DNA from 2 places in the Acerihabitans sp. genome. Region 1 is predicted to be linked to the other one. Evidence: predicted binding sites of a transcription regulator. Region 1 holds the regulator's gene; the other holds the start of a gene.
What was found. The regulator PhoB, encoded in region 1, activates phosphate uptake and scavenging genes when phosphate is short. The targets are predictions, from matches to a motif close to CTGTCATAAAACTGNCNNAT.
Positions count from the first base shown of each region.

Region 2: phoA (alkaline phosphatase) is a predicted target of PhoB. The motif match lies at 1,505-1,524, and genes of this name have one in related genera.

Region 1 covers NZ_DASWOM010000128.1:39,309-43,170, forward strand. The annotation lists gene VGC33_RS21050 (PstS family phosphate ABC transporter substrate-binding protein) at 1-356, opposite strand, end outside; gene phoR (phosphate regulon sensor histidine kinase PhoR) at 353-1,690, opposite strand; gene phoB (phosphate response regulator transcription factor PhoB) at 1,715-2,404, opposite strand; gene VGC33_RS21065 (exonuclease SbcCD subunit D) at 2,616-3,862, shown strand, end outside.
Region 2 covers NZ_DASWOM010000092.1:84,195-88,056, reverse strand. The annotation lists gene phoA (alkaline phosphatase) at 5-1,432, opposite strand; gene VGC33_RS15695 (endonuclease/exonuclease/phosphatase family protein) at 1,719-2,480, shown strand; gene clsB (cardiolipin synthase ClsB) at 2,483-3,727, shown strand; gene VGC33_RS15685 (lysylphosphatidylglycerol synthase domain-containing protein) at 3,724-3,862, shown strand, end outside.

The sequences.
Region 1 (3,862 bases):
TTAACCAATATCACCAGCGCATCCAACGCCACCGGCACCGCCAGGGGTGGATAACCGTAGTGACGCGCAAACGCGGCGATTTCCGGCCCGCTCATCATGCGGCTCATCGGCCCTATTTGCGCCGTGCCGGCGGCCAGCGCGGTTGCCGCCGTGGCCGATCCGCCCGCCTGGATCTGCACGCCGACATCCGGGAAGTCATGCCTGAAATCCGCCGCCCACAGCGCCATGATATTCGCCAGGGTATCGGAACCGCTGCTGGTAAGGCTACCCGACAGTACCGGCAGCGGCCGCGCCGCCGCGGGCAGGACCGCCAGTATCCAAAGCAGCCAGCCCAGGGTTTTTACCGCTTTTATCATCGGGATCTAATACGTGGTAAGTGAGTGGCGCTATTGTCGGTCAGGACGGCGGGTACAATCAACCGGTTGGGCAAGGTAAAAAAGAAACGGGTACCGGCGCCGGGTTCGCTGATGACATCAAGCCGCGCATCGTGATTGCCAAGGGCGTGCTTTACGATGGCAAGCCCGAGGCCGCTGCCGCCGGTCTGGCGCGAACGGGCCTTATCGACCCGGTAAAAACGCTCGGTCAGGCGCGGCAGATGTTCCGGGGCGATGCCCGGCCCGTTATCGCTGACCTGAAACTGCGCGCCGTCGGGCGTACGCTGCCAGCACACCTCGATACGGGTGCCCGGCGGCGTATGGATGACCGCATTGTAGATAAGGTTGGACATCGCGCTGCGCAGCTGATCTTCATTGCCGCGCACCATTAACTGTTCGTTGACCCGAAACACGATTTCATGCCGTTCCTGGCTGAGCGCGCCGGCGCTTTGCTGCAGGCGCCTGAGGATGGCGGGAATATCGATGCGATCATTGACTTCGCCCTGCGGCGCGGCCTCGATACGAGATAAGACCAGCAGTTGCTTGACCAGGCGCTCCATGCGCTGCGTCTGATCCTGCATGGTATGCAGGGCCTTGGCGCGGATGGCCTCATCCATATCCTGGTCGCTCATCATTTCCAGATAACCCTGCAACACCGTCAGCGGCGTACGCAGCTCATGGCTGGCATTGGCGAAAAAGTTGCGCCGGGCCCCTTCCAGCTGACGCATCTGGGTCACGTCGCGCGCCACCATTAACAGCTGATCGTCGGTATAGGGCATCACGCGGAATTCTACATAGCGTTGCTTGTTAAGCAGTAGCGTTAACGGCCGCTCGAAAGATCGGCTCTGTATATAGCTGTTGAATTCAGGATAACGCAGCAAGTTGAGGATATGCTGGCCGTTGTCTTCCGGCCAGCGGAACCCGAGCAGCTGTTGCGCCAGGCCGTTGCACCAGAATATATGGCCGTCGTCGGTCAGCATCACCAACGCATCCGGCAGGGTTTCGGCGCCGCTGCGAAACCGTTTAAACAGCGTGGCCAATTCCCGCCGCCGCCGCCGGTGGCGCAACTGCATCTGATGCAAGCCGTAAAACAGCGGTTCCCAGCTTCCCCGCCCAACCGGCGGCTTATGCCTGAGATCAACCCATAGCCAGCGCGACAGCCGCAGTTGGTAATAATAATTGCGCACCAGCGCCGCCAGCAGCGCCGCCACCAGAAGCCAGGCCAGATGGCCGACGAAAAGCGACAATAACAGGGCCGGCAGGCAAAACAGCCCCAGCTCAAGCACTATTTTACGCCAGGATAATCGTTCTAGCACCGGCAAAGCTCCCCTGTTACCGCGCTAATAGCGCGCGGAAAAACGATAGCCGGTGCCGCGGACCGTCTGCACCATCCGATCGTGACCGCCGGTTTCCAGCGCTTTGCGCAGCCGGCGAATATGCACATCAACCGTCCGGTCCTCAACATACACATTAGTGCCCCAGACATGGTTTAACAACTGTTCGCGGCTATATACCCGTTCGGGATGAGTCATGAAAAAGTGCAGTAGTTTAAATTCGGTAGGCCCCATCTCCAGCGCCAGCTCGTTGGAGGTCACCCGGTGCGACGACGGATCCAGGCTCAGCCCCTGCAGTTCGATTTTATCTTCCACCGCCATCGGCGAAATGCGGCGCATTACCGCCTTGATCCTGGCCAGCAGCTCCTTGGGCGAGAACGGTTTGGTAATATAATCATCCGCGCCCACCTCCAGCCCACGCACCCGGTCTTCCTCCTCGCCGCGCGCGGTCAGCATCATGACCGGGATATCGCGGGTGAGCACCTCGCGTTTCATATGTTTAATAAATTGAATTCCCGAACCGCCTGGCAACATCCAGTCGAGCAATACCAGATCCGGATAAGGCTCCGCCATACGGCTCACCGCCGCGCCGTAGTCTTCGGCTTCGATGGGCTGGAAGCCATTCTGTTCAAGTACGAAGCACACCATTTCACGAATCGGCGCTTCGTCTTCCACGACTAATATGCGTTTTGCCATTTTTTCCTGCCATTAATCTCTGCGGTTAACGTGCCCGGGCATTATGCGTCACTTTTATGACAGATTTATTAAAATCAGCCCATTGTGCCGCAAGCTTAGCGCATGGCGATTTTTTTCGGCTTGGGCGGCCAAAATTAAACACTTTCCGTCGGCATCGACCGGGCGAGGGTTTATACTCTCGCCCTGACTTTTGCACTCTCGCTGGAGCGTCATGCGGATCATCCATACTTCTGACTGGCATCTGGGTCAGTCGTTTTACACCAAAAACCGCGCCCGCGAGCATCGGGCTTTTTTGCAATGGCTGGTGGCCCAAGTGGAAGAGCAGGATATCGACGCGGTGATCGTGGCCGGCGATATCTTTGATACCGGCACCCCGCCAAGCTATGCCCGCGAACTGTTCAACCGTTTCGTGGTGGCGTTGCAGCCCACCGGTTGCCGGCTTGTCGTGCTGGCGGGCAATCACGACGCGGTGGCGACCCTGAATGAATCCCGCGCGCTGCTGGCCTGCATGAATACCCGGGTTATCGCCGGCATCCACGGCGAAGGCGCGATCGGCGGCCGGGACGATGACGATAGCGCCGCCGGTAACCCCGACGACGACAGCGGCGACCAAGCGGTTTTTGTGCTGTACGATCGTAGTGGAAAGCCGGGGGCGATACTGTGCGCTATCCCTTTTTTACGCCCGCGCGACCTGCTGACCAGCCGCGCCGGACAATCGGGCGATGAGAAGCAACGGGCGCTGATGGATGCCATCGCCGCCCATTACCAGACGCTTTATGACCGGGCGCTGGCCCTGCGCGCCCAACTGCCCGGCCGGCTGCCGATTATCGCCACCGGACACCTGACCACGGTGGGCGCCGCCACCACCGATTCAGTGCGGGATATTTATATCGGCAGCCTCGACGCGTTTCCCGCCCAGCTGTTCCCCCCGGCGGACTATATCGCCCTTGGCCATATCCACCGACCGCAGTGCGTGGGGGGACAGCAGCACATCCGCTATTGCGGCTCGCCCATCGCCCTGAGCTTTGATGAAACCGGTCAGCCCAAGCAGATCAATATCGTCAGTTTTGACGCCGAGGGGGTGGCGGAGATCACCCCACGGTTGATACCGGAAATCCAGGCCCTGCGCCTGATAAAAGGCAACCTGGCGGAAATTGAAGCCCGGCTGCGCGCGTTCAGCGACTATCCGGCGTCCACCCCGGTCTGGCTGGATATCGAAGTGGTGACCGACGCCTGGCTGAATGATATCCAACAGCGTATCCAGCAGTTGGCGGCCGATTTACCGGTCGAAATCGTGCTGTTGCGGCGTAACCGCGAGCAGCGGCCGTCGGCCATGGAGCGCCGGCAACGGGAGACGTTGGTCGAACTGAGCGCCGGCGACGTGTTTGAGCGGCGCCTGGCGCTTATCCCCCCTCCCGCGCCGGATAACCTGGACGCCATACGCCTGCTCTACCGCCA
Region 2 (3,862 bases), on a different contig from region 1:
GGTATTATTGAATGCCCAGCGCGTCGCGCATGGTATAGAACAAATCGGTCTGGTCGGTCAGACCGGCCACATTGCCCGCGTACGGACCAAAGGCGGCGATGCGCAACTGGGTGCCGGTGTGGCCTTGGGACTCGGGGTCTTCGGAATTGCCGTAGCTGATGGCCATCACCGCGCCGTCTTTGGTGGTCAGCGCCTGGGTCAGGCCGGGAGCCTTGGCGTCCGCTTCGATAATCTGGCTGGAGTGGGCGTGATCGGCGGTCACCACCACCAGCGTGTTGCCGTCGGCGCGGGCGAATTCCAGCGCCTTTTGCACCGCTTCGTCCAGGTCCACCGTCTCGCCGAACTGGCCGCACGGGTTGGCGGCATGATCCTGCTTATCGATGGATGCGCCTTCAACCTGCAGGAAAAAACCGTTCGGATTGACATTGAGCAGCTCGATGGCTTTTTGCGTCATCGCCGCCAGGGTAGGCACCCCGGCGCCGCGCGCGGGATTATCGACGCAGGTTACCGGCGGCTGGTCGATATTGCCGTGATAGACGGCTTTCGGGCCTTGCCAGCGCACCGGCATATTGCCTTCGGCGAACAGGCCCAGCAGCGGTTTATCCTGGTTGGCCAGGGTCACGCCCCGCAGGCCGTCCAGATCGCCCACCAGCTGATAGCCGCGCGCCACGGCTTGTTCCCGCAGGGTTTTACCTTGCCACTCGCCGGCTTTCGCGATTTCGCCGAAGGTTTTGCCGCCGCCGCCCAGGGTAACGTCGGCGCGGGCCGCCAGCAGCTGTTCGGCAATGGAGCCTCGCCCCTGGTTTTCCAGCGCCTGGGCCGGGCAATCCTTACTGGTGACGACCGGGCCGTAGCATTTGCGCGAGCCGACGTGAGCCACCAGCGCCGCCGGGGTGGCGTCTTCCAGCTCGGCGGTGGACACGTTGCCGGTGGCTTTGCCGGCCGTTTTAGCCAGTTCCAGGATGGTCATATGGTCCTTGCCGAACACATCGACCCCCAGCGCGCCGTTATAGGTTTTCACCCCTGTGGACCACGCGGTGGCGGACGCCGCCGAATCGGTGACGTAGCCGGGTTTATGGCTGGTCTTATCCAGCGCGTAGTGGGTGTATTGACCGGTCAGCGGCAGCGCGTCAATGCCGGGGAACGCGTTGCCCGCCCCGAGCGCGTAGTTGCGCGCGGCGGTGATTTCCGAATCCCCCATGCCGTCGCCAATCAACAGGATAACGTTTTTTGCCCGCCGGTTGGTCAGCGCCGCCTTCAGCGCCTCGGTCTGGTCCGCCTGCAGCCGGCGGGCGCCGCCGGGCTGGGTAATATCACCCTGCGCCGCGCGCGGGCTTTCGGCGCCGGCCGCCTCAGGCGCCAACAGGGCGTTGCCGCCCACCAGTGCGAGGGTAAAAACGAGGGAAAGTAAGGGACGTTGCGGATGCGGCATAAATAACACTCCTGTAGCCAGCCGGGGGGACGAATATGTCTGAATTTAATAATCTGTAAGTCTACGTAACCAGGATGGCATTTTTATGACACAGGGAATTAACAAACCCGCTCAATCTTGGCGAGGTTGTTCCGCAGCAGCTAAGATATTAAGCACACTTATTAATAATTACTTCTTACTTACTTAGCCCGCGTTATCACGGGGAGTGGGTTTTTGTCGCTTAATTTTGCAGGGGTTCGCTACCATGCTTCGAACGGAATATCACCACAATAACGATGCGCCGGGCGTGCCGCAGGCGGAGCAGGGATTTTCCTTTAAGGTACTGACCATCAATACCCATAAAGGTTTTGCCGCCTTTAACCGGCGTTTTATCCTGCCGGAGCTGCGCGAGGCGGTGCGTACCGTTGCTCCCGATATCGTCTTTCTCCAGGAAGTCCTGGGCGCGCACGAAAAGCATTCACAGCGTTTCGAAAACTGGCCGGTGGTACCGCAGTATGAATTCCTGGCCGACACCATATGGACCGATTTCGCCTATGGGCGCAATGCGGTCTATCCCGATGGCGATCACGGCAACGCGCTGCTTTCCCGGTTCCCCATCACCAGCCAGAACAATCTGGATGTGTCCATCGACGGCACCGAGAAACGCGGCATGCTGCACTGCGTGCTACAGGTGCCCGGACGTGAACTGCAACTGCATGTGATTTGCGTGCATTTGGGACTGAAGGAAAAGCATCGCCGGGAGCAAATGCTGCGCATGAGCAGGCATATCGCCACGCTGCCGGCGGACGCGCCGCTGGTGGTGGCCGGCGACTTTAACGACTGGCGCCAGCAGGCCAACGCGCTTTTGCGCCGCGAAGCCGGCCTGACCGAGGTATTCACCCAGGCGCGCGGGCGTCCCGCCCGTACCTTTCCCGCCCGTTTCCCCCTGCTGCGCCTGGATCGTATTTATGTCAAAAATGCCGGTATCACCGCGCCGACCTCCCTGGCCAACCAGCCATGGTCGCACTTATCCGATCATGCCCCCCTCGCCGTGGAGATTTGTTTATGAGCATGAATATGGAGTGGCGCGACGGCAACCGCATTACCTTGCTGGAAAACGGCGAAGCGTTTTTCCCTGCCCTATACGAGCGTATCGGCCAGGCGACGAAAGAAGTACTGGTGGAAACGTTTATCCTGTTCGAGGATAAGGTCGGCAAAGCGTTGCAAAAAAACCTGATCGCCGCGGCGGAACGCGGGGTGCGGGTGGAATTAATGGTCGACGGTTACGGCTCGGCGAATTTGTCCGACGCCTATGTCGGCGCCCTGACCTCCGCCGGGGTGCGTTTTCGCTATTACGATCCCCGCCCGGCGTTTATGGGCTTGCGCACCAACATGTTTCGCCGCCTGCATCGCAAAATCGTGGTGGTGGACGGCCTGACGGCCTTTATCGGCGGCATCAATTTTTCCGCCGAGCACCTGAGCGATTACGGCCCGGAGGCCAAACAGGACTATGCGGTGGAAGTGGAAGGGCCGGTGGTGGCGGATATCCATCGCTTCACCCTGCAGGCGGTATATAGCGAAGATCACCACCGCAGCTGGCTGCGCCGCCGCTCCAGGCTGCCGGCCCATAACCGCCAGCCCGGCGAGGCCCAGGCGCTGTTTGTCTATCGGGATAATGATGAGCACGACACGGACATCGAACGCCACTATATCGATATGCTGCGCAGCGCCCAACGCGAAGTGATTATCGCCAATGCCTATTTTTTCCCCGGCTATCGCCTGCTGAAGGAAATGCGCAACGCCGCCCGGCGCGGGGTGAGGGTGGTGCTGATCGTGCAGGGAGAGCCGGATATGCCCATCGTTAAGGTGGGCGCGCGCATGCTATACAACTACCTGGTGCCGGAAGGGGTGAAAATCTATGAATATTGCCGCCGCCCGCTGCACGGGAAAGTCGCGGTCCAGGACGACAGCTGGTCCACCGTCGGTTCCAGCAATCTCGACCCGCTCAGCCTGGCGCTGAACCTGGAGGCCAACCTGGTGATCCATGACAGCGCATTCACCCGGCAATTACGTGACAATCTCAACGGGCTGATACAACGTGACTGCCAACTGATCGACGAAAGCAAGGTGCCGAAACAGACCTACTGGCACGTGGCGAAAAGCGTATTGGTGTTCCATTTCCTGCGCCACTTCCCGGCATGGATCGGCTGGCTCCCCGCCCATACCCCCAAATTGTCGCTGGTGGCGCCGCCGGTCCAGCCGGAAATGGAAACCCAGGATCGGGCCGAGCCGGAAAACGAAGGGGCAAAATCATGACGCGAAAACGCCCGGCGGGTAAACGCCGCAGCGCCTGGTCGATGACTAAAAGAATCCTTACCGGCCTGTTTTTTATCGGCGTCATCATCTTGCTGGTGGTCTATGCGCGCAAGGTGGACTGGGACGATGTGAAAC